DNA from 2 places in the Mycobacterium intracellulare ATCC 13950 genome. Region 1 is predicted to be linked to the other one. Evidence: riboswitches for the same ligand, from Rfam matches in the RefSeq annotation. Region 1 holds a riboswitch; the other holds the start of a gene.
What was found. Region 1 has a riboswitch for magnesium ahead of OCU_RS39900 (Rv1535 family protein). Riboswitches for the same ligand answer to the same signal wherever they lie in the genome.
Positions count from the first base shown of each region.

Region 2: linked by a shared signal. The riboswitch ahead of OCU_RS51245 (hypothetical protein) and the one ahead of OCU_RS39900 (Rv1535 family protein) in region 1 are both predicted to bind magnesium.

Region 1 is NC_016946.1:3,265,190-3,276,475, reverse strand. Features, by position in the region: gene OCU_RS39915 (non-ribosomal peptide synthase/polyketide synthase) at 1-3,520, shown strand, start outside; gene OCU_RS39910 (carboxymuconolactone decarboxylase family protein) at 3,641-4,216, shown strand; gene OCU_RS39905 (NAD(P)H-dependent flavin oxidoreductase) at 4,286-5,410, shown strand; M-box (ykoK) riboswitch at 5,493-5,674, shown strand; gene OCU_RS39900 (Rv1535 family protein) at 5,963-6,208, shown strand; gene ileS (isoleucine--tRNA ligase) at 6,415-9,528, shown strand; gene OCU_RS39890 (DNA polymerase IV) at 9,727-11,127, shown strand; gene OCU_RS39885 (asparaginase) at 11,092-11,286, opposite strand, start outside.
Region 2 is NC_016946.1:5,253,172-5,264,457, forward strand. Features, by position in the region: gene OCU_RS49310 (LysR family transcriptional regulator) at 1-108, opposite strand, end outside; gene OCU_RS49315 (L,D-transpeptidase) at 437-1,192, shown strand; gene car (carboxylic acid reductase) at 1,303-4,869, shown strand; gene OCU_RS49325 (hypothetical protein) at 4,882-5,514, opposite strand; gene OCU_RS49330 (NADP-dependent oxidoreductase) at 5,644-6,588, shown strand; gene OCU_RS49335 (NRAMP family divalent metal transporter) at 6,580-8,373, opposite strand; gene OCU_RS51245 (hypothetical protein) at 8,445-8,660, opposite strand; M-box (ykoK) riboswitch at 8,910-9,082, opposite strand; gene OCU_RS49340 (O-methyltransferase) at 9,308-9,967, shown strand; gene OCU_RS49345 (acyltransferase family protein) at 9,971-11,286, opposite strand, start outside.

The DNA of each region.
Region 1 (11,286 bases):
CGAGCATCAGGACGTGCCGTTCGAGGTCCTCGTCGAACGGCTCAACCCGGCCCGCAGCCTCGCGCACCATCCGCTGGTGCAGGTCATGCTGGCCTGGCAGAACACCGACTCCGCGGAGCTGAGCCTGGGCGACGTGCGCGTCACCCCGCTGCCGGTCGACACCCGCACCGCCCGCATGGATCTCGCGTGGTCGCTGGCCGAACGCTGGAGCGCCGACGGCCGGCCCGAGGGCATCGGCGGGGCCGTGGAGTTCCGCACCGACGTGTTCGACACCGCCACCATCCAACGTCTGATCGAACGATTGCAGCGGGTGCTGGAGGCCATGACCGCCGACCCCGCCCGGCGGCTGTCGTCGATCGACGTGCTCGGCCCCGACGAGCACGCCCGCCTCGACGCGATCGGCAACCGCGCGGTGCTGGACGGCCCGTCGCGCCCGCCGATGTCGATACCCGAGGTATTCGCCGACCACGTCGCGCGCACCCCGCAAGCGGTGGCCGTCACCCACGGTGCGGACTCGTGGACATACCGCGAACTCGACCAGTCAGCAAACCGATTGGCGCACTTGCTCATTGACCACGGCTGCGGGCCGGGGCAGTGCGTGGCGCTGCTCACCGAGCGCTCGGCGCGGGCCGTCGTCGCCATCCTGGCGGTGCTCAAAACCGGGGCCGCGTACGTCCCGATCGACCCAGGCCTGCCCGCCGCCCGAATCGACTTCATGCTCGCCGACGCCGCACCGGCGGCGGTGCTCACCACCGCCGAACACCGCTCGCGCCTCGACGATTTCGACGTGCTCGTCATCGATATCGATGACCCGGCGATCCAGCACCGGCCCACCACGGCGTTGCCGGCGCCCGCGCCGCACCACATCGCGTACACGATCTACACCTCGGGCACCACCGGAGTTCCCAAGGGCGTGGCGGTCACCCACCACAACGCCACGCAATTGTTCGCCTCCCTGGGGGCCGCCGGTCTGCCCGCGGCACCGGCACGGGTGTGGAGCCACTGCCATTCCCTGGCGTTCGACTTCTCGGTGTGGGAGATCTTCGGCGCGCTGCTGCACGGCGGGCGGGTGCTCGTCGTACCGGACGAGGTCGTGCGTTCCCCGAAAGACCTGCACGCCTTGCTCGTCGCCGAACGCGTCGACATGCTGACCCAGACACCGTCCGAGGTGACGATGCTCTCGACCGAGGGCCTGGAGTCCGCGGTGCTGGCGGTCGCGGGCGAAGCGTGCCCGGCCGAAATCGTGCAGCGGTGGGCGTCCGGGCGGGTGATGGTCAACGTCTACGGCCCCACCGAGATCACGATCGTCGCGGCCGTCAGCGCGCCGCTGACACCGGGACCCGAAGCGCCGCCGATCGGTTCGCCGGTATCCGGGGCCGCGCTGTTCGTGCTCGACGGATGCCTGCAGCCGGTGCCCGCGGGCGTGGTCGGCGAGCTGTACGTGGCCGGCGGCGGCGTGTCGACCGGTTACCTGGGCCGGCCCGGTCTGACCGCGTCCCGGTTCGTGGCGTGCCCCTTCGGCGGGGAGGGCGCGCGCATGTATCGCACCGGCGACCTGGCGTCGTGGGGTTCCGACGGGCAGCTGCGCTACGTCGGGCGCGCCGACGAACAGGTCAAGATCCGCGGGTATCGCATCGAACTCGGCGAAATCCAATTGGCGCTGGCCGCGCTGGACGGTGTGGAGCAGGCGCTGGTGATCGCCCGCGAGGACCGCCCGGGCGACAAGCGTCTGGTCGGCTACATCACCGGGACGGCCAACCCGGCCGAACTCCGCACCCTGCTGGCCGACCGGCTGCCCGCCTACATGGTGCCGGCCGCGGTGGTGGTGCTCGACAGGCTGCCGCTGACACCCGCCGGCAAACTCGACGTCCGCGCCCTGCCCGCCCCCGATTACCAGGGCGGCGACGACTACCTCGCCCCGGCCACCGCGGTCGAGGAGATCCTGGCCTGGCTCTACGCCCAGGTGCTGGGCCTCGAGCGGGTCGGGGTGCAGGAGTCGTTCTTCGACCTGGGCGGGGATTCCCTGTCGGCCATGCGCCTGGTCGCCGCGATCTACAACGCCCTCGACATCCACCTGCCCGTGCGCGCCGTCTTCGAGGCGCCGTCGGTGCGCAGCCTGAGCCAGCAGCTCAACCGCGATCACGATGCCGGGGAAGGCCACCAGGGCGACTTCGCGTCGGTGCACGGCCGCGACGCCACCGAGGTGTACGCCTGCGACCTCACGCTGGACAAGTTCATCGACGCCCCGACGCTGGCCGCCGCGCCGTCGCTGCCGGGGCCGAGCGCCGAGGTGCGCACGGTGCTACTGACCGGGGCCACCGGCTTTTTGGGTCGCTACCTGGTGCTGCAATGGCTGGAACGGTTGGAACTGGCCGACGGCAAGCTGATCTGCCTGGTGCGGGCCACCTCCGACGAGGATGCGCGGCGCCGGCTGCAGAGGACCTTCGACCCCCCCGGGTTTGCAGGGGACCCCGCTTTGCGGCGGTATTTCGACGAGCTCGCCGCCGACCACCTCGAGGTCATCGCCGGCGACAAGGGCCGCACCAATCTCGGCCTGGACGAACAGACCTGGCAGCGGCTGGCCGACACCGTCGACCTCATCGTCGACTCCGCGGCGGTGGTCAACGGCGTGCTGCCCTACAGCGAGCTGTTCGCCCCCAACGTCGCCGGCACCGCCGAGCTGATCCGGCTCGCGCTGACCACCAAACTCAAGCCGTACACGTATGTCTCGACCGCCAACGTCGGCGACCAGATCGAGCCGGCCGCGTTCACCGAGGACGCCGACGTCCGCGTCGCCGGCCCGATCCGCACGATCGACGGCAGCTACGGCAACGGCTACGGCAACAGCAAGTGGGCCGGCGAGGTGCTGCTGCGCGAGGCCCACGACCTGTGCGCGCTGCCCGTCGGCGTGTTCCGCTGCGACATGATCCTGGCCGACACCACCTACGCCGGCCAGCTCAACCTGTCCGACATGTTCACCCGGTTGCTGTTCAGCGTCGTCGCCAGCGGCGTCGCGCCGCGCTCGTTCTACCAGCTCGACGCCCGCGGCAACCGGCAACGCGCGCACTTCGACGCCCTGCCGGTCGAGTTCGTCGCCGAGTCGATCACCACGCTGGGCGCCCAGGTGGGCCGCGATTCCGCCGCAGGGTTCGAGACCTATCACGTGATGAACCCGCACGACGACGGCATCGGGCTCGACGAGTACGTCGACTGGGTCATCGAGGCCGGCTATCCGATCGAGCGGGTCGACGACTTCGGGGAGTGGCTGCACCGGATGGAGACCGCGCTGCACGCCCTGCCGGAACGCCAGCGCCACCAGTCGGTGCTGCAGCTACTGCAGTTGCGCAACGCCCAACACGTGCCGCCGGCGGACCCGGCGCGCGGCTGCCTGGGACCGACCGAACGGTTCCGCGCCGCGGTGCAGGAAGCCAAAATCGGCCCCGATAACGACATCCCGCACATCACCGCGGCGGTGATCGTCAAATACGTGACCGACCTGCGGTTGCTCGGTCTGCTCTGAAATATTTTGGCCTGCAGCGTATTTCGCCGCCGTGTCCGAAGTCGTCGTCGCCACGCCTCCCGCTGACTACCATGACCGTAGAACGCGACGGTCCCGCCGCCGGAGAGGAGTGCTCATCCGATGACAACAGCGCGCCTGCCCAAACTGCCACTGGACGAAGCCAAAGCCGCCGCCGACGAAGCGGCCGTCCCCAACTATATGGCCGAACTGAGCATCTTCCAAGTGCTGCTCAACCATCCGCCGCTGGCGCGCGCCATCAACGACCTGCTCGCCACCATGCTCTGGCACGGCGCCCTCGACGCGCGGTTGCGCGAGTTGGCGATCATGCGGATCGGCTGGCTGACCGCGTGCGACTACGAGTGGACGCAGCATTGGCGCGTCGCGTCCCGGCTCGGCGTCCCGGGTGACGACCTGCTCGGCGTGCGAGATTGGCGGAACTACGCCGGGTTTGGGCCCGCCGAGCGGGCGGTGCTGGCGGCGACCGACGACGTGGTGCGCGACGGCGCGGTCAGCGCCGCGAGCTGGGCGGCCTGCGAGCGCGAATTCGACGGCGACACAACGGTTCTCGTCGAGCTGGTCACGGTCATCGGCGCGTGGCGCATGGTCTCCTCCATCCTGCAGAGCCTTGAGGTGCCGCTTGAGGACGGCGTATCGAGCTGGCCTCCGGACGGCCGGCCGCCCGGGCCCAAGGGTTGAGCCGGCGGCGCGAATTGCACAGGGCCGTAAGCGATTGACTTCTCAAGCGGGAACTCTTAGCGTCGGGCAATGAGAACCAGGGTCGCCGAGATGCTCGGTGTCGAATTCCCGATCTGCGCCTTCAGCCATTGCCGCGACGTGGTGGCCGCGGTGACCAACGCGGGCGGATTCGGCATCCTGGGCGCCACCGCGCACAGCCCGGCGCGACTGCGCAGCGAGCTGACCTGGATCGAGCAGCAGACCGGCGGCAAGCCCTACGGGGTCGACCTGCTGCTGCCGCCCAAATACGTCGGCGCCGAGCAGGGCGGGATCGACACCGACCAGGCCCGGACCCTGCTGCCCGAGGAGCATCGCGCGTTCGTCGACGACCTGCTGGCCCGCTACGGCGTGACGGCGCCCGCCGGGGACGCCCGCCCGTCCGTGGGCGGTTTGAACATCTCGCCCAAGAGCTACCAGCCGCTGCTCGACGTGGCCTTCGACCACGACATCCGGCTGATCGCCAGCGCGCTCGGCCCACCCCCGTCGGACCTCGTCGAACGCGCCCACGCCGCCGGCGTGCTGGTGGCCGCGCTGGCCGGCACCACCCGCCACGCCCAGCGGCACGCCGCCGCCGGCGTCGACCTGATCGTCGCGCAGGGCACCGAGGCGGGCGGCCACACCGGCGAGGTGGCGACGATGGTGCTGGTGCCGGAGGTCGTCGACGCCGTGGCCCCGGTGCCGGTGCTCGCCGCCGGGGGGATCGCCCGCGGCCGCCAGATCGCGGCGGCGCTGGCGCTGGGCGCCGAGGGCGTGTGGTGCGGGTCGGTGTGGCTGACCACCGAGGAAGCCGAGACGGTGCCCGTGGTCAAGGAGAAGTTCCTGGCCGCCACGTCCTCGGACACGGTGCGGTCGCGCTCGATGACCGGCAAGCCGGCGCGCATGCTGCGCACCGCCTGGACCGAGGAGTGGGACCGGCCGGAGAACCCCGACCCGCTGGGCATGCCGTTGCAGACCGCGCTGATCACCGAGCCGCAGCTGCGCATCAATTCCGCCGCCGCCCACGACGGTGCCAGGGCGCGTGAGCTGGCGACTTACTTCGTCGGGCAGGTGGTGGGCTCGCTCGATCGGGTCCGCCCGACGCGCTCGGTGGTGCTGGACATGGTCGAGGAATTCATCGACACGATCGGCCGGCTCGACGGCCTGGTCGAGAAGTGATCGCGGTCCGGTCGGTAACGAATCGCGGACACGCTGTCCAGGGATTTGACCGCGTCAGACCGCTCGTGCATTATCGGTCGGGTAAGCACCTCGTTAGGTGAGGCGTCTACACGAATACAGGCCACTGACCCCGAACGTCGAAAGACGCCCCGGGTCAGGACAGCTCCTCCCGGCTTAAGGGTTGAGCCCAGGTGGCTTCCGGTTTGGTTTTTCCAGGCCAGGACACGTCGTGTGGTGCCGAAGCTCTGACGAGAGGGGTGCGGATCTCCGGCGGTCGTCGGATTCTGCTCCTTTTGCTGCGCCTAGATCGCATGCGACCCCGCATGCGTCGCGACCGCGAGGAGGTGAGGGACACATGAGTTCTTGCGATAGTCCGGATCGAAGTCCGAACCCTGTTTCGTCCCGATCCGTTCTCCGGCGCGACCTCCTCGGCTGAGGCGTCGCACACGCTAAGTGCTTATCCGCCAAGCGTTCTGAGATCGGAACCCACCCGGGACGGGACACGTCAGTCCTTTTTTGGTCCCCGTTGGAATTCTCCTCTAGGAGTCGATCATGACCGCAGCTCTCTACGACGACGTCGTCACCGTCGCGCCCGCCCGCACCCTGAGGGTGGTACGCGACGTCCCCGAAATCCACGTCCCCGAGCCCGTGGAAGAGCCGCGCCGCAGCGACTTCCCGCTCTTCGGCCCGGGCGGCGACCCGCTGATCCACGGGGCCTGCCGGTTGCTCAGCATTCCGCTGCGCCACGTGTACGCGGCGCTGTGGCGGGTGGGTGTGCTCGAGGTTCGGGGCCAGTAGAATCGTTCCATTGGCGTCGATCCGGCCATCACCGGGGAGCTTTCGGAAGAACAGCCGTTCCGGCTCAGTAGAACCGAACGGGTAGGCCCGTCACAGCCTTCGATGAGCGGTCGCGCGTGAGCGCGGCAAGCGGGGTGGTACCGCGGCGCTCGCGCAGCCGGCGCGTCGTCGTCCCCAGGCCTGGAGACTGGCACAGGAGACGACGTTTGACCGAGCACACATACCCGAAGCCGGCGGGCGGGGCGCCCGACTTCCCGGCCCTCGAGGTCGAGGTGCTGGACTACTGGGCTCGAGACGACACCTTCCGCGCCAGCATCGCCCGCCGCGACGGCTCGCCGGAGTACGTGTTCTACGACGGGCCGCCGTTCGCCAACGGCCTGCCGCACTACGGGCACCTGCTCACCGGCTACGTCAAGGACATCGTCCCGCGCTACCGCACCATGCGCGGCTACAAGGTGGAGCGTCGATTCGGCTGGGACACCCACGGGCTGCCGGCCGAACTCGAGGTCGAGCGCCAGTTGGGCATCACCGACAAGTCCCAAATCGACGACATGGGCATCGCCGCCTTCAACGACGCCTGCCGCGCCTCGGTGCTGCGCTACACCGACGAGTGGCAGGCCTACGTCACCCGCCAGGCGCGCTGGGTCGATTTCGACAACGACTACAAGACGCTGGACCTGCCGTACATGGAGTCGGTGATCTGGGCGTTCAAACAGCTGTGGGACAAGGGCCTGGCGTATGAGGGCTACCGGGTGTTGCCCTATTGCTGGCGCGACGAAACCCCGTTGTCCAACCACGAATTGCGGATGGACGACGACGTCTACCAGAGCCGCCAGGACCCCGCGCTCACCGTCGGATTCCGGGTGGTGGGCGGTTCGCTTGATGGCGCGCATCTGCTGGTGTGGACGACGACGCCCTGGACGTTGCCGTCCAACCTCGCCGTCGCCGTCAACCCCGACGTGACCTACGTGCAGGTGCGGGTGGGCGAGCGTCGTTTCGTGCTGGCGGAGGCGCGGCTGGCCGCCTACGCCCGCGAGCTGGGCGAAGAGCCCGAGGTGCTGGGCACCTACCGGGGCGCGGACCTGCTCGGCACCCGGTACCTGCCGCCGTTCCCGTATTTCGTGGACACCCCCAACGCGTTTCGGGTCCTGCCGGGCGAGTTCGTCACCACCGAGGACGGCACCGGCATCGTGCACATGGCGCCGGCCTACGGCGAGGACGACATGGCGGTCGGCGAGGCGGCCGGCATCGCGCCGGTCACGCCGGTCGACTCCAAGGGCCGATTCGACGCCAGCGTCCGGGATTACCAGGGGCAGCACGTCTTTGACGCCAACCCGCACATCATCCGCGACCTGAAGAACGGCACCGGCCCCGCCGCGGCCAACGGGGCGGTGCTGGTGCGCCACGAAACTTACGAGCACCCCTACCCGCACTGCTGGCGGTGCCGCAATCCGCTGATCTACCGGGCGGTGTCGTCGTGGTTCGTCGCGGTCACCGAATTCCGGGACCGCATGGTGGAGCTCAACCAGCAGATCACCTGGTACCCCGAACACGTCAAGGACGGCCAGTTCGGCAAGTGGTTGCAGGGGGCCCGCGATTGGTCGATCTCGCGAAACCGCTACTGGGGCACCCCGATTCCGGTGTGGAAGTCCGACGATCCGGACTACCCGCGCATCGACGTGTACGGCAGCCTCGACGAGCTGGAGCGCGATTTCGGGGTGCGGCCGACCAACCTGCACCGTCCCTTCATCGACGAGCTGACCCGGCCCAATCCCGACGATCCGACCGGGCGTTCGGTGATGCGGCGCATCCCAGACGTGCTCGACGTGTGGTTCGACTCCGGGTCGATGCCCTATGCCCAGGTGCACTACCCGTTCGAGAACTCCGACTGGTTCGACACGCACTACCCGGGCGACTTCATCGTCGAGTACATCGGCCAGACCCGCGGCTGGTTCTACACGCTGCACGTGCTGGCTACCGCGCTGTTCGACCGGCCCTCCTTCAAAACCTGTGTGGCCCATGGCATCGTGCTGGGCTCCGACGGCCAGAAGATGAGCAAGTCGCTGCGCAACTATCCCGACGTGTCCGAGGTGTTCGACCGCGACGGCTCCGACGCCATGCGGTGGTTCCTGATGGCCTCGCCGATCCTGCGCGGCGGCAACCTCATCGTCACCGAGCAGGGCATCCGCGAGGGCGTGCGCCAGGTGCTGCTGCCGTTCTGGAACGCCTACAGCTTCCTGGCCCTCTACGCGCCGAAAGTCGGTACCTGGCGTACCGATTCGGCTCAGGTGCTGGATCGCTACATCCTGGCCAAGCTCGCCCAACTGCGCGACGACCTGACCCGCGAGATGGACAGCTGTGACATCTCGCGGGCCTGCGAGCAGCTGCGCCTGTTCACCGAGGCGTTGACGAACTGGTATGTGCGACGGTCGCGTTCGCGGTTCTGGGCCGAGGACGTCGACGCCATCGACACCCTGCACACCGTGCTCGAGGTGACCGCGCGGCTGGCCGCGCCGCTGCTTCCGTCGGTGACCGAGGTCGTCTGGCGCGGCCTGACTTCTCAGCGCTCGGTGCACCTGACCGATTGGCCGGCACCCGGTGACGTGCCCGCCGACCCCGAGCTGGTCGCCGCGATGGATCAGGTTCGCGAGGTGTGCTCGGCCGCCTCGTCGCTGCGCAAGGCCAAGAAGCTGCGGGTGCGGTTGCCGTTGCCGAAACTCACTGTGGCCGTGGAGAACCCGCACCTCCTGGAGCCGTTCGTCGACCTGATCGCCGACGAGCTCAACGTCAAGACCGTCGAGCTGACCGACGCGATCGACACCTACGGCTCCTTCGAGCTCACCGTCAACGCGCGGGTGGCCGGCCCGCGGCTGGGCAAGGACGTCCAGGCGGCGATCAAGGCGGTCAAGGCGGGGGAGGGCGTCGTCAACGACGACGGCACCCTGACCGCCGGGCCCGCGGTGCTGCAGCCCGGTGAGTACAGCTCGCGGCTGGTGGCCGCCGACCCGGAATTCACCGCGGCCCTGCCCGACGGCGCGGGCCTGGTGGTGCTGGACGGCACCGTCACACCAGAACTCGAAGCCGAGGGCTGGGCCAAGGACCGCATCCGCGAACTGCAGGAGCTGCGCAAGTCGAGCGGGCTGGACGTCTCCGATCGCATCAGCGTGGTGATGTCGGTGCCCACCGAGCGCGCCGACTGGGCGCGGGCGCACCGCGACCTCATCGCCGGCGAAATCCTGGCCACCAGCTTCGAATTCGGCGACCCGGCCGACGGCGCGGACATCGGCGACGGCGTGCGGGTGAGCATCGCCAAGGCCTGAGCCGTCACATCCGCCACTTTCGTCTCTCCGCGAGACGACACGTTTTGTGCCCACCTCCGAGCGACAATCGCCACCGCAGCGTGTCGGCGTGACCAACTGTCGCTGTGAGGCGGGCACAACACAACACCATATGGTCGGACGCGGCTTTCGGCGGCCAAGCGAGCCGGGCGCGCGTCCGGAGGGCCCTAGCATCAATCTGTGGAGTCGCGTTGGGTGCTGCACCTGGACATGGACGCGTTCTTCGCTTCCGTCGAGCAGCTCACCCGGCCGACCCTGCGCGGTCGGCCGGTGCTGGTCGGCGGTTTGGGTGGGCGCGGAGTGGTTGCCGGCGCCAGCTACGAGGCCCGGGTGTTCGGCGCCCGGTCGGCCATGCCCATGCATCAGGCCCGCCGGCTGGTCGGCGTGAGCGCGGTGGTGTTGCCGCCGCGCGGCGTGGTGTACGGGGTGGCCAGCCGACGGGTGTTCGACACCATCCGCGCCGTCGTCCCCGTCGTCGAGCAGCTCTCCTTCGACGAGGGATTCGGCGAACCCGCGCAGCTGGCCGGCGCGTCCGCCGCCGACGTCGAAACCTTCTGCGAGGACCTGCGCCGACGGGTCCGCGACCAGACCGGGCTGATCGCCTCGGTCGGCGCGGGCTCGGGCAAACAGATCGCCAAGATCGCCTCCGGTCTGGCCAAGCCCGACGGGATCCGCGTCGTCCGCCGCGACGAAGAACGGTCGCTGCTCGGCGGGTTGCCGGTGCGCCGCCTGTGGGGGATCGGTCCGGTCGCCGAGGAGAAGCTGCATCGCCTCGGCATCGAGACCGTCGGCGAGCTGGCCGCGCTGAGCGACGCCGAGGCGGCCAACATCCTGGGCGCGACGATCGGGCCGGCGCTGCACCGGCTGGCCCGCGGCGTCGACGACCGCCCCGTCGCCGAGCGCGCCGAGGCCAAACAGATCAGCTCCGAATCGACCTTCGCCGTCGACCTGACCAGCCTCGAGCAGCTGCGGGAGGCGATCGAACCGATCGCCGAGCACGCCCATCACCGGCTGGTGCGCGACGGCCGCGGCGCCCGCACGGTCACGGTCAAGCTGAAGAAGTCCGACATGAGCACGCTGACCCGGTCCGCGACGCTGCCCTACGCCACCACCGAGGTCGCCGCGCTGGTCGGCGTGGCCCGCCGGCTGTTGCTCGATCCGCGCGAGATCGGGCCCATTCGCCTTCTCGGCGTGGGGTTTTCGGGGTTGAGCGACGTGCGCCAGGAGTCGCTGTTCCCCGATTTGGAATTGCCGCAGCCGCAACCGGATTCGTCTTCGGTCGAAACCGCGACCGAGGTGATGTTCACCAAGGGGCCGGAAGAGGCTGGGTGGCGGGTGGGCGATGACGTCGTACACCGCGAGCTCGGGCACGGCTGGGTGCAGGGCGCGGGCCACGGCGTGGTGACCGCGCGGTTCGAAACCCGCACCTCCGGGCCGGGCCCGGCCCGCACGTTTCCCGCCGACAGCGGAGAGCTCGCCCGCGCCAACCCGGTCGATTCGCTGGACTGGCCGGACTATGTGGGCGATCTGCAGACCGACGCCGCGTCAGCCCCACCGGCCGATGACGTCGGCGACCGGTAACCCGGCGGCCAGCGCGGCGATCAGCAAAACGCGCGCCTGGGCCGGGCGCAGCCCGGGCACCATGATCGCCCCGGCCGCCGCCATGTCATGGCCGGGGCCGTAACTCGCGCCGACCCGCCCGCCGGGGACCCGGGTGGACACCGCGACGACGACCCCGTC
Region 2 (11,286 bases), 2.0 Mb from region 1:
GATCGCGGCAGACAGCGCCGGCTGGGAGACGAAGCACTTCTCGGCGGCCCGGGCGAAGTGGCGCTCGGAGGCGACCGCAACGAAGTACTCCAGCTGGCGGAAGAGCACCGCACTCCTCGGGTTCCGGGCTCGGGCTTGGGCGCCGATCTCGCTGAGGCTAACGCGCGCCCGACGGGTGCGCCAAGCCCGCGGCGGCACCTTCGACCACGCCCGGGCACGATTTGGGGGCTGCGGCCGCGAAAATCGGTGTATCGGTGCCGTTTTCGAAGCGCGTGCCACCCGGGCTGCGCGCCGCTGACCCAATCGAACCCAATCGGCAGTCGAATCGTGACCGCAGCGGGTCCAGTGGGCTGTCATTGTTTGCTGAAACCGGTGATTCGTGGGTAACCCGTAGAATGACCGTGTGTTGATCGCACCATCTCGAAGGGTGGACGCTATGCGTCGAGGTGTTCGTTATCTATTTGTTATGGTCGCGATCACGGTCATGGGCCTGGTGGGATCGGCGGCCCGTGGCAGCGCCGCCGTGCCCACGCCGCACGCCGCACCCGAGGTCGCCTCGATTTTGCCCGCCGACGGCGCCGTGGTCGGCGTGGCGCACCCCGTCGTGGTGACGTTCACCGCACCGGTGGCCGATCGGGCCGCCGTCGAGCGGTCGATTCGTGTGACGTCGCCGGGCGGCACGCCGGGGCACTTCGAGTGGGTTCACAACTCGGTGGTGCAGTGGGTCCCCGACCAGTACTGGGCCCCCCACACGCACGTTTCGGTGGGTGTGCAGGCGCTGACGACCGGCTTCGACACCGGCGATGCGCTGCTCGGTGTCGCCAGCATCTCCAAGCACACCTTCACCGTCAGCAGGGACGGAGAGGTGCTGCGCACCATGCCCGCGTCGATGGGCAAGCCCAGCAGGCCCACGCCGATGGGCAGCTTCACCGCGCTGGAGAAGCAGCGCACCGTGGTGATGGACTCGCGCACGATCGGCATCCCGCTCAGCTCCCCCGAGGGCTACAAGATCACCGCGCAGTACGCCGTCCGGGTCACCTGGAGCGGCGTGTACGTCCACTCGGCCCCGTGGTCGGTCGATTCCCAGGGCTACGCCAACGTCAGCCACGGGTGTATCAACCTCAGCCCCGACAACGCCGCCTGGTACTTCAACCAGGTCAACGTCGGCGACCCCATCCAGGTCGTGGCCTGAGCGTCACCCGCAGTCCCCGGCGTGTGACCGTCGTCACACGCGCCGACAGGAAGACCGGCCCGCGGCGGTGAGTTCTCGTTGGAGCGAGGCAGTTGAACGAGAGGCGGGCCATGACCGGCGATGCGAAGCGCACGAAAGTTAGCTCTAGAGGCCCGGCGCGCGAGCGGGTAGCCGCCCGCATCCGCGAGTTGGCCGCGACCGACGAACAGTTCCGCAACGCCCAACCCGATCTGTCGCTGCAGCAGGCGGCGCGCCAACCGGGCCTGCGCCTGCCCCAGATTCTGGAGCTGTTCGTCGAGGGCTACGCCGATCGGCCCGCGGTGGGCTGGCGGGCCAGGACACTGAGCACCGACCCCGCGACCGGGCGTACCACCACGCGACTGCTCCCCCGCTTCGACACCATGACCTACCGCGAGCTGTGGGCCGATGTGCGCGCGATCGCCGCCGCGTGGCGGCACGACGCCGCGAACCCCGTGTCGCCCGGGGACTTCGTCGCGACGGTCGGTTTCGCCAGCGCCGAATATCTGACCCTCGACCTGGTCTGCGGCTACCTCGGGCTGGTTGCCGTTCCGCTGCAACACAATACGACCCCCTCACGGCTGCGACCGATCGTCGACGAGGTCGAGCCGTCGATACTGGCCGCCGGCGTCGGTTATCTCGACCTCGCGGTCGAGGCGGCGTCGGGCAGCTCGTCGTTGCGGCGGCTCGTGGTCTTCGATTACCAGCCCGAGGTCGACGAGCAACGCGAGGCGCTGCAGCGCGCCCAGGCGACGCTGGCGGCCGCCGGCGCGGCGGTGACCATCGAGACCCTCGACGAAATCATCGAACGCGGACGCGCCCTGCCGCCCGAGCCCATGTACACCGGTGATACCGATCAGCGGCTGGCGATGATCATGTACACCTCGGGCAGCACCGGGTTACCCAAGGGCGCCATGTACACCGAGCAGATGCTGGCCAAGGTGTGGACCAACGAGCTGATGCCCGACTTCGCGGACACACCCGTGTTCAACGTCAACTTCATGCCGCTGAATCACCTCGGTGGCCGGATACCGCTGTCGACCGCGTTCCAGGCCGGCGGCACCAGCTATTTCGTGCCGGAAAGCGACCTGTCCACGTTGTTCGACGACTGGAACCTGGTGCGCCCCACCGAGATGGGCCTGGTACCCCGGGTGGCGGAAATGCTCTACCAGCGCTACCAGAGCGCCGTCGACCGACTCGTGGCTTCGGGCGCCGACGCCGGCTCCGCCGAGGCCCGGGCGCGGGCCGAGCTGCGTGAGCATGTCCTCGGCGGGCGCATCGTGACCGCCTTCTGCGGGACGGCGCCGCTGGCCGCGGAGATGCGGGCCTTCGTCGAAACCTGTTTGGACGTCCACGTTCTCGACGGCTACGGGCTGACCGAGGTCGGCATGGTGACCAAGGACGGGCGCATGACCCGTCCCCCGGTGCTCGACTACAAGCTCATCGACGTTCCCGAACTCGGCTATTTCCACACCGACAAGCCTTATCCGCGTGGCGAATTGCTGGTGAAGTCGCTGACCGCGACGCCGGGCTACTTCAAACGACCGGACGTCACCGCCAACGCGTTCGATCCCGACGGCTACTACCGGACCGGCGATGTGATGGCCGAGCTCGAGCCGGACCGGCTGGCCTACGTCGACCGCCGCAACAACGTGTTGAAGTTGGCGCAGGGCGAGTTCGTCGCCGTCGCCCGCCTGGAGGCCGTCTTCGCCAGCGCGCCGCTGATCCGCCAGATCTTCGTATACGGCAACAGCGAACGCCCCTATCTGCTGGCCGTCGTCGTGCCGACGGCCGACGCCGCGGAGCGATTCACCGGAGATCCCGAGGGCCTCAAGGCCGCCGTCGCCGAATCCCTGCGCCAGTCGGCGCAACTCGCCGAACTGCAGTCCTACGAGGTGCCCGTCGACTTCGTCGTCGAGACCGAGCCGTTCAGCGAGGACAACGGCCTGCTCTCGGGCGTGGGCAAGCTGCTGCGGCCGAAGCTCAAGGAGCGCTACGCCGACCGGCTCGAACAGCTCTACGCCGAGCTGGCCGAAAACCGCGTGACCGAGTTGCGTGCGCTGCGCGAGGGGGCGGACAAACACCCCGTCGTCTTCACCCTCACCCGGGCCGCCGAGGCGCTACTGGGTGTGGCCGGCGGCCCGCCCGCCCCCGACGCACTGTTCATCGAACTCGGCGGCGATTCCCTGTCGGCGCTGACCTTCTCCAACCTGCTGCGCGACATCTTCGACGTCGACGTGCCGGTGGGAATGATCACCGGGCCCGCGACCGACCTGGGCCAGCTCGCGGAATACGTTGAATCCGAACGCAAATCGGGATCACGCCGGCCCACATTCGCGACGGTGCACGGACGCGGCGCCGCCGAGGTCCGCGCCGCGGAGCTCACCCTCGACAAGTTCATCGACGCGACGACCTTGGCCGCCGCACCGAACCTGCCGCGCGCGACCGGCACACCCCACACGGTCCTGCTGACCGGCGCCAACGGCTACCTCGGCCGCTTCCTGGCCCTCGAATGGCTCGAGCGCCTCGCCGAGACCGGCGGGAAGCTCGTCTCCATCGTCCGCGCGACGGACACCGCGGCGGCCGTCAAACGGCTGGAGGCCGTTTTCGACAGCGGGGATCCGCAGTTGCTGGAGCGGTTCCGGACGCTGGCCGCCGAGCACCTGGAAGTCATCGTCGGCGACATCGGTGAGCCCAATCTCGGCCTGGACCAAGCGACTTGGCAGCGCCTGGCCCAGAGCGTGGATCTGATCGTCCACCCGGCCGCGTTGGTCAACCACGTGCTGCCGTACGACCAACTGTTCGGTCCGAACGTCGTCGGCACCGCCGAGTTGATCCGCCTGGCGATCACGACGCGCATCAAGCCCGTCACCTATCTGTCGACCGTCGCCGTGGCGATGACGGTCGATCCCGGCGAGTTCGCCGAAGACGGCGACATCCGCGCGGTCAGCGCGGTACGCCCGATCGACGACAGCTACGCGAACGGGTACGCGAACAGCAAGTGGGCCGGTGAGGTGTTGCTGCGTGAGGCGCACGACCTGTGCGGGTTGCCGGTCGCCGTCTTCCGCTCCGACATGATCCTCGCGCACAGCCGGTATGCCGGGCAGCTGAACGTGCCAGATGCCTTCACCCGCTTGATGTTCAGCCTGCTGACCACCGGCATCGCGCCGACCACGTTCTACCGGACCGACGAACACGGAAACCGAGCCGTGGCCCACTACGACGGGCTGCCCGCCGACTTCGTGGCCGAAGCGGTCACCACGCTCGGCGAACAGATGGCGGCCGAGGAATCCGGCGAGTACCGCTCCTATGACGTGATGAACCCGCACGACGACGGCGTCTCCCTGGACGTGTTCGTCGACTGGCTGATCGCCGCCGGACACGACATCCGGCGCATCGAGGACTATGACGAATGGCTGGGCCGCTTCACCACGGCGCTTCGCGCGTTACCGGACAAGCAGCGCCAGCATTCGGTGTTGCCGCTGCTGGACGCCTACCGGGAACCCGCGACGCCACTGCGGGGAGCGCCGGCCCCCACCGACGTCTTCCGCCACGCGGTGCGGACGGCCAAAATCGGTGCGGACGAGGACATTCCGCACCTGTCGGCGGGGTTGATCGACAAGTACGTCGCCGACCTACGCCTGCTGGGCTTGGTGTAGCCCCGTGCGGTGCTAACCGGGCAGTCCCCGCTTGATCGCATCGTCTTGCTTGCGCGCGATGTCGACGGTCACGGCCGGGTCGAACGGATCGTCGGGTGCGCTGTCGAATTCCAGGGTGACGAGCGCCTTGCCTTCGGTGAACAGCAGGACCGTCATGGCTTGGGAGTTGTCGGGCGAGGCACCCGAAATCGCCGACCCGTTGGCGCCCACGGCGAGCGGCCGCCAGTCGCCGACCACCTTGCCCGCGTATTCGGCTCTGCTGCCGGCGAGTTCGGCCGCGGCCGCCGACGGGTCGGCGGTCACCACGATGGTGTCCCACAGCCGGCGGCCGCTGTCGGCGTTGGCGAACAGCTGCGCGACCCCCGGCGCGTTGTTGGGGTTGAGCATCGGCGACTGGGGTGCCGTGAGACCCCCGCCCACGTCGCCCGGCTTGATCAGCAGGTAGCCGTAATCGGTGGGTTGCCCCGGCGGCGGCCCGGTGACCGCGCCCGAGTCGGTCGGGGATGCGGACGGGCCCGACTCCGCCGCCGACGGCGGTGGGGGCTTGTCGGAGCCGCCGCAGCCCGTGCTCGCGGCGCCGACCGCGACGATCGCGGCCGCGTGCCACACGACCCGGCCGGCGATACCGATTCGAGGAGCCCCCACGCATGTTCCTTCCACGCGTCATCCGTGCCCGAGTTGCTACGAACATATGCCCAACGGGCCGCCGGTGGGTAGCTCTTTGCGTGCCTATGCTGGCGTGGGTGGGGGCATCGTCGCGGTGAGGAGATCGGCATGACCGCTGCAGCGGCGCGCGCCGTACGGTTCGACCGGTACGGGGGGCGTGAGGTGTTGTACGTGGCGGACATCGACATGCCCACGCCCGGACCGGGCGAGGTTGTCGTCGAGGTCCGCGCGGCCGGAATCAATCCCGGCGAGGCCGGCATCCGGGTCGGGGCGATGCACGAGAGGTTCCCGGCCACCTTTCCCTCCGGGGAGGGCAGCGACCTCGCCGGTGTCGTGACCGCGGTGGCGCCCGGGGTCACCGAATTTGCGGTCGGCGACGAGGTTTTGGGATTCAGCCTGCGCCGGTCCAGCCACGCGACCCACGCCGCCGTGCCGGTGGGTCAACTGATTCGTAAGCCCGCCCAACTCGGTTGGGAGACGGCGGGTTCGCTTTACGTGGCCGGCGTGACCGCGTACGCGGCCGTGCGCGCGGTGGCGCCGCAGGCCGGTGAGACGGTCGCCGTGTCGGCAGCCGCGGGCGGGGTGGGCAGCCTGGTGGTGCAACTTCTGGCGCTGCGCGGGGCGCGCGTGCTGGGCATCGCGGGCCCCGGCAACGCCGACTGGCTGCGCGCGCATGGCGTCGTCCCGATCGCCTACGGTGACGGGCTCGCCGGGCGATTGCGCGACGCGGCGCCCGACGGCATCGACGCGTTCATCGACTTGTTCGGCCCGGACTACGTCCAGCTCGCGGTGGACCTCGGCGTCGCGCCGGAGCGGATCAACACCATCATCGCCTTCCAGAAGGCCGGCGAGGTGGGCGCCAAGACCGAGGGCAGCATGGACGCCTCGACACCCGAGGTGCTCGCCGAGATGGCCGGCCTGATCGCCTCCGGCGCCGTCGACTTCGACATCGCCGCGACCTATCCGCTGGACCGGGTCGCCGACGCCTTCGCCGAACTCGAGCGACGGCACACCCACGGGAAAATCGTTCTGCTGCCTACCGACTCACAATGACGAGACCGGCCCGACGACCCCTGCCTGCACGATTTTGATGATGACGAACGCGACGGCGACCACGAGGTAGCCGCGCAGGGTGAACAACCCCGCCCGGCGCATCGGCGACATCGCGGGCCGGTCGAGCAGGGCCAGGTTCGGGGTGACCCAGCCGGCCCGGTCCTGGCGGCGCACGGCCCGCCGTTCGGCACGGGTGAGCGATGCGGCGTCGTCGAGTTCGTCGACCTGCTCCGGGTCCAGCCCGCCTCCGAGCGTGCGCACGATGGCTTCCGCCTCGGCCAGGCTGCGATGCCTGCGGCCGACGACGACCATCACCGCGCCGCCGGCGATGCCGACCGCGGCGCCGGCGGCGAGCCCGGTCTCTATGGTGGCGGTGGACAGGTCCGGGAAGAAGGTCGTCGCCGTTAACGCCAGGGACAACAGCACCAGACACCACACGATGCTCCACGCAACGATGTTCTGCCGCACCGTGTTCACCCACGGTCCCAACACCGCGCGGTCGTTGCACAGCAACACCAGAAACACGGTGGCCGAGGGAAGCAGCACGCCGGCGAGCGCCTGCACGCCCTGGGTCACCAGGCCCAGGACGTGGTCGGGGCTGAAGGACACCGCGGCCGACACCGCAAGCAGCACCGCGTAGCCGCCGTAGAACACCGGCGCCTCGCCGATCTTCCAGTGCAACGAGTGCCGCTTGCCCAGGGCGTCGCCGACGGCATAGGTGGTCGCCAGGCCGACGGCGTTGGCGCCGATCAGCGACGCGTCCAGCAGGATGATCGCGAACAGCGCCCCCACCGTGCCGCCCAGATGCCGCGACAACCCCGCGGCGACCGCTCCGGCGTCGGTGAAGTGCCCGGCGTCGGCGGTGCCCGCCATCCCGAAGGCCGTCACCGCCATCAGCGCCGTCGCCCCGACCATGACCACGACGATCCCGATCACCAAATCGGCCCGGCCGTAAGGGATCCAGCGCGCGGTGATGCGCTTGTCCACCACGTTGGACTGCTGGAAGAACAGCTGCCACGGCGCGACCGTCGTCCCCACGATCGCGACCACCAGCAGCAGCACGGTCGAGTTCAGCCCGCCGGGGAACTGCGGGATCAGCCCGGCCGCAGTCGCTTTCGGGGCCGGATGCGCCAGCAGCACCATCGGGATGATCAGCACGTTCACCGCGATCAACAGGAACATCAACCGCTCCCAGCGGCGAAACGAACCCCCGGCCACGACGGCGAACAACAGCACCGCGGCCGCTGGGACGGCGACGAACTTCGGACAACCCAAGAACCCGAGAGCCATTGACACACCGATGAATTCGGTGACGATCGTCAACGCGTTCAAGATCAGCAGGTCGCCGACGCTGAAGGCGCCCCAGAACTTGCCGAACCGTTCGAAGATCAAGCGCGCGTGACCCACCCGGGCGACCGCGCCCAGCCGCAGCACCATTTCCTGGTTCACGTAGAGCACCGGGATCATCAGCACCAGCGTCCACAGCAGGCCCATCCCGTAGTCCTGGCCGGCCTGGGCGTAGGTCGCGACGCCACCGGCGTCGTTGTCGCCGACCATCACGATCAGACCGGGACCGGTGATGACCGCCAGTGTCTTCAGCCGCCGCCAGCGGCCGGTCACGGTCCCGTCGGTGCGCCCGATGCGACCGAACGCGCCGACGATGTCGCCGACGTGCGCGGTGTCGAGCACCGTCGACGTCGGCGCCTCGGCGCTCGGGTTCTCCGCGGCGGCGGCCGTGCGGCCCGAACCCAGGCCACGGCCGCCGCCGGTGTGGATCGACGTCATCTGGTCCTCGCTGTACGAATCGCTCTCACCACGGGTGAGGGCATGCGGATGCACTCGATGCGCGGGACGAATCACCAGTGGTTGTCGGGGCGTCCCGACGCGTGCCCGCCCAGCGAGGCGGTGACCACAGCGATCGGCATCCGCGAGACGTACAGGTTGGCGCGCTCCTGCGGGGTCAGGTTGGTCCGCAGGTGCAGCTTGTCGGCCAGCAACCGGCCCGCGCGCAGCATCGACCGCCGGCGTCCCCGCGGAACAGCGGAAAAACGGTGCGTAACAACAAAAGCCATGATCTTCTCCTGCCAGGGGTCCGATCGGCATCGGCACTGTCCGTGGGACGTGTCAGCCGCGCAGGACCAAACGCAAGGTCAGGCGGCGGAAGGAATGCCGGAGCCGGATCGGGACAAAACGAATTTCGGATGCGGACTATCGCCGGGACTCATCTCGCCCTCACCTCCTCACGGCCGGGACACACGCGGGTGTCGTCACATTCACCTGAACGAGAGAGGCAGGAATGACCGACGGCACCAAAGCCGCCGGTCGCACCCCTCTCGTCGGAGCTTCGGCACTGCACGGCGTATCCGGAACGTTCCAGAAGCCACTTGGGCTCAACCCTTGGGTCCGGGAAGAGCTGTCCTGACCCGGGGCGTCTCTCGACGTTCGGGGTCAGTGGCCTGTATCCATGCAGACGCCTCACCTACCGAGGTGCTTGCGGAGTCCATAGTGGCACCGCGGCCCGGGCTCGTCAAACTCATTTGCGCTGAGCGTGGCGCCGTCGGCGGGCTCTAAGCGCCCACCCAGGCCGCACGCCGGGTTCGATTGCCCGCCTCCTCACTCGCGCCGTTCCGGCGCTCACCGTCGCCGGGCTAGGCTCGATTGCCCGGCTCCTCACTCGCGCCGTTCCGGCGCTCACCGTCGCCGGGCTACGCTCGGCGAGATGACCACAACGCTGCAGGATCCCCGGGTCGCATCGACGCTCGACCGCATGTACGCCGAGTCGAAGAACCAGATGTCGCTGTTGCGCGAGCGGCGTGGCACCTTCGATCAGCCGATGTCCGCCCAGGAGCGGGCCGACGCGATGAGCGAGTTCTACATCCCGGTGACGCCCGAAGCCGGCCGGCTGCTGTATTCGTTGGTCCGCGCCACCCGCCCGGCGACGGTCGTCGAATTCGGGATGTCGTTCGGCATTTCCGCCGTTCACCTGGCCGCCGCGGTGCGTGACAACGGGAGCGGCCGCGTCGTGACCACCGAGCTCAGCGCCGCCAAGATCGCGGCCGCGAAGAAGACGTTCGCCGAGACGGGCTTGGACGATGTGATCACGATCCTGGAGGGCGATGCGCTGAGCACGTTGAAAAGCGTGGACGGGGCGGTCGATTTTCTGCTGCTCGACGGTTGGAAAGATTTGTACCTGCCCGTGATCGAGCTGCTGGAGCCCCGGCTGTCCATGGGTGCGTTGGTCATCGCCGACAACGCCAGCTCGGCCGATATGGCCCCGTATCTCGACCGCGTGCGCGACCAGGCCAACGGCTACGTCAGCTTCAACTTCCAGGTCCGCGACAGCGACAGCATGGAGATCAGCTGCCGCACAGGCACTTAGCGGCTAGCGCAGCGACTCCTCGAGCCACGGCGTCAGCCACTTCACCCCTTCCGGGGTCAGGTGCACGCCGTCGCTGCGCACCTTGATGCCGTCGACCTTGGCGGTATAGACGCCGTCGGGGCACAGCTTCTTGTTCAGGTCGAGGATCGCGACGTTCGGGTGGTGGCTGACGGTCTTGCGCAGCATGGTGTTCCACAGGTTGACCCGGTCCGGCTGGTCCTCCGGATACAGCCGGCCGTCCGGCTTTTCACCGCCGCGGCTGTAGGGCACGGTCGCCACCACCACCCGCACACCGGTGGAGCCGGCGATGGTCAGCGCCCGCTCCAGCTCGCCGTTGAGGTAGGCGTCGAAGGTCGGGTCGCCGATGTGGGTCCACTGGCCCTCGTTGACGCGGTCCACGGTTTCCCAGCGGCCGATGATCAGCAGCGCGACGTCGGGTTGGTCCTGGGCGACCTGCCTGGCCCATCGGATCGGCCAGCCGTCGCACTCGGATCGCTGCTCGAGGGTTTGGCCCACATACCGGTACGGGGTGCCGCGCACCAGGCTGCATCCGATGACGGTGTGGTCGAGGAACGCGAATCCCGGCGTCGGCGGGAGGTAGTGCATCCACGTCCACCCGATCGAGTCCCCGAACACCGATACGGTGAACGGCCGGTTGGGATCCCGCGGCCGGCTTTCGCCGGGCGGTGACGGCGAGACGGCCGCGACCGCGGAGACTCCGGGCGGCAAGCCCGGTTCGCGCAGCCCCGGCCCGGCTCCCACCGGAACCACCAACAGCGTAACCGCCGCGGCGCTGGCGACGGTCGCCGCCGCCAGCGGTAGCAGCGGCACCCGCGCCGGCCGCCAGCGCCGGATGGGCTGCTCGAGCACCCAGTACGACGCCGCGGCCAACACCACCGTGGCGGCGCACCGCGCGGCGAACAGCGGCAGCCCGGACCACCCGGTGCGTTCGCCGTTGAGCGCCAAGAAGATCGGCCAGTGCCACAGGTACACGCCGTAGGAGATGGTGCCGAGCCACACCAGCGGCGGCAACGCGAGCAAGCGCGCGATGACGCCGCGCTGCTCCAGGGCGACCGGGGCGATGACGAACACGGCCGCGATCGCGACGCCGATCAGCAAGCCGTGGCGGAATTCGCCGCTGGCGCCGGTCGCGTAATGGGTCGCGGCCGCCAGACCCGCCAAACCCAGCAGCGGCAGAATCCGGGCGGCGCGCCGCCCCCACCGCGTGCGGATCATGCACCAGCCGCGGTTCATCGACGGCCAATCCCGCACCAGCAGGGCCGCTGCCGACGCGCCGACCAGGAGCGCCTGCGCGCGGG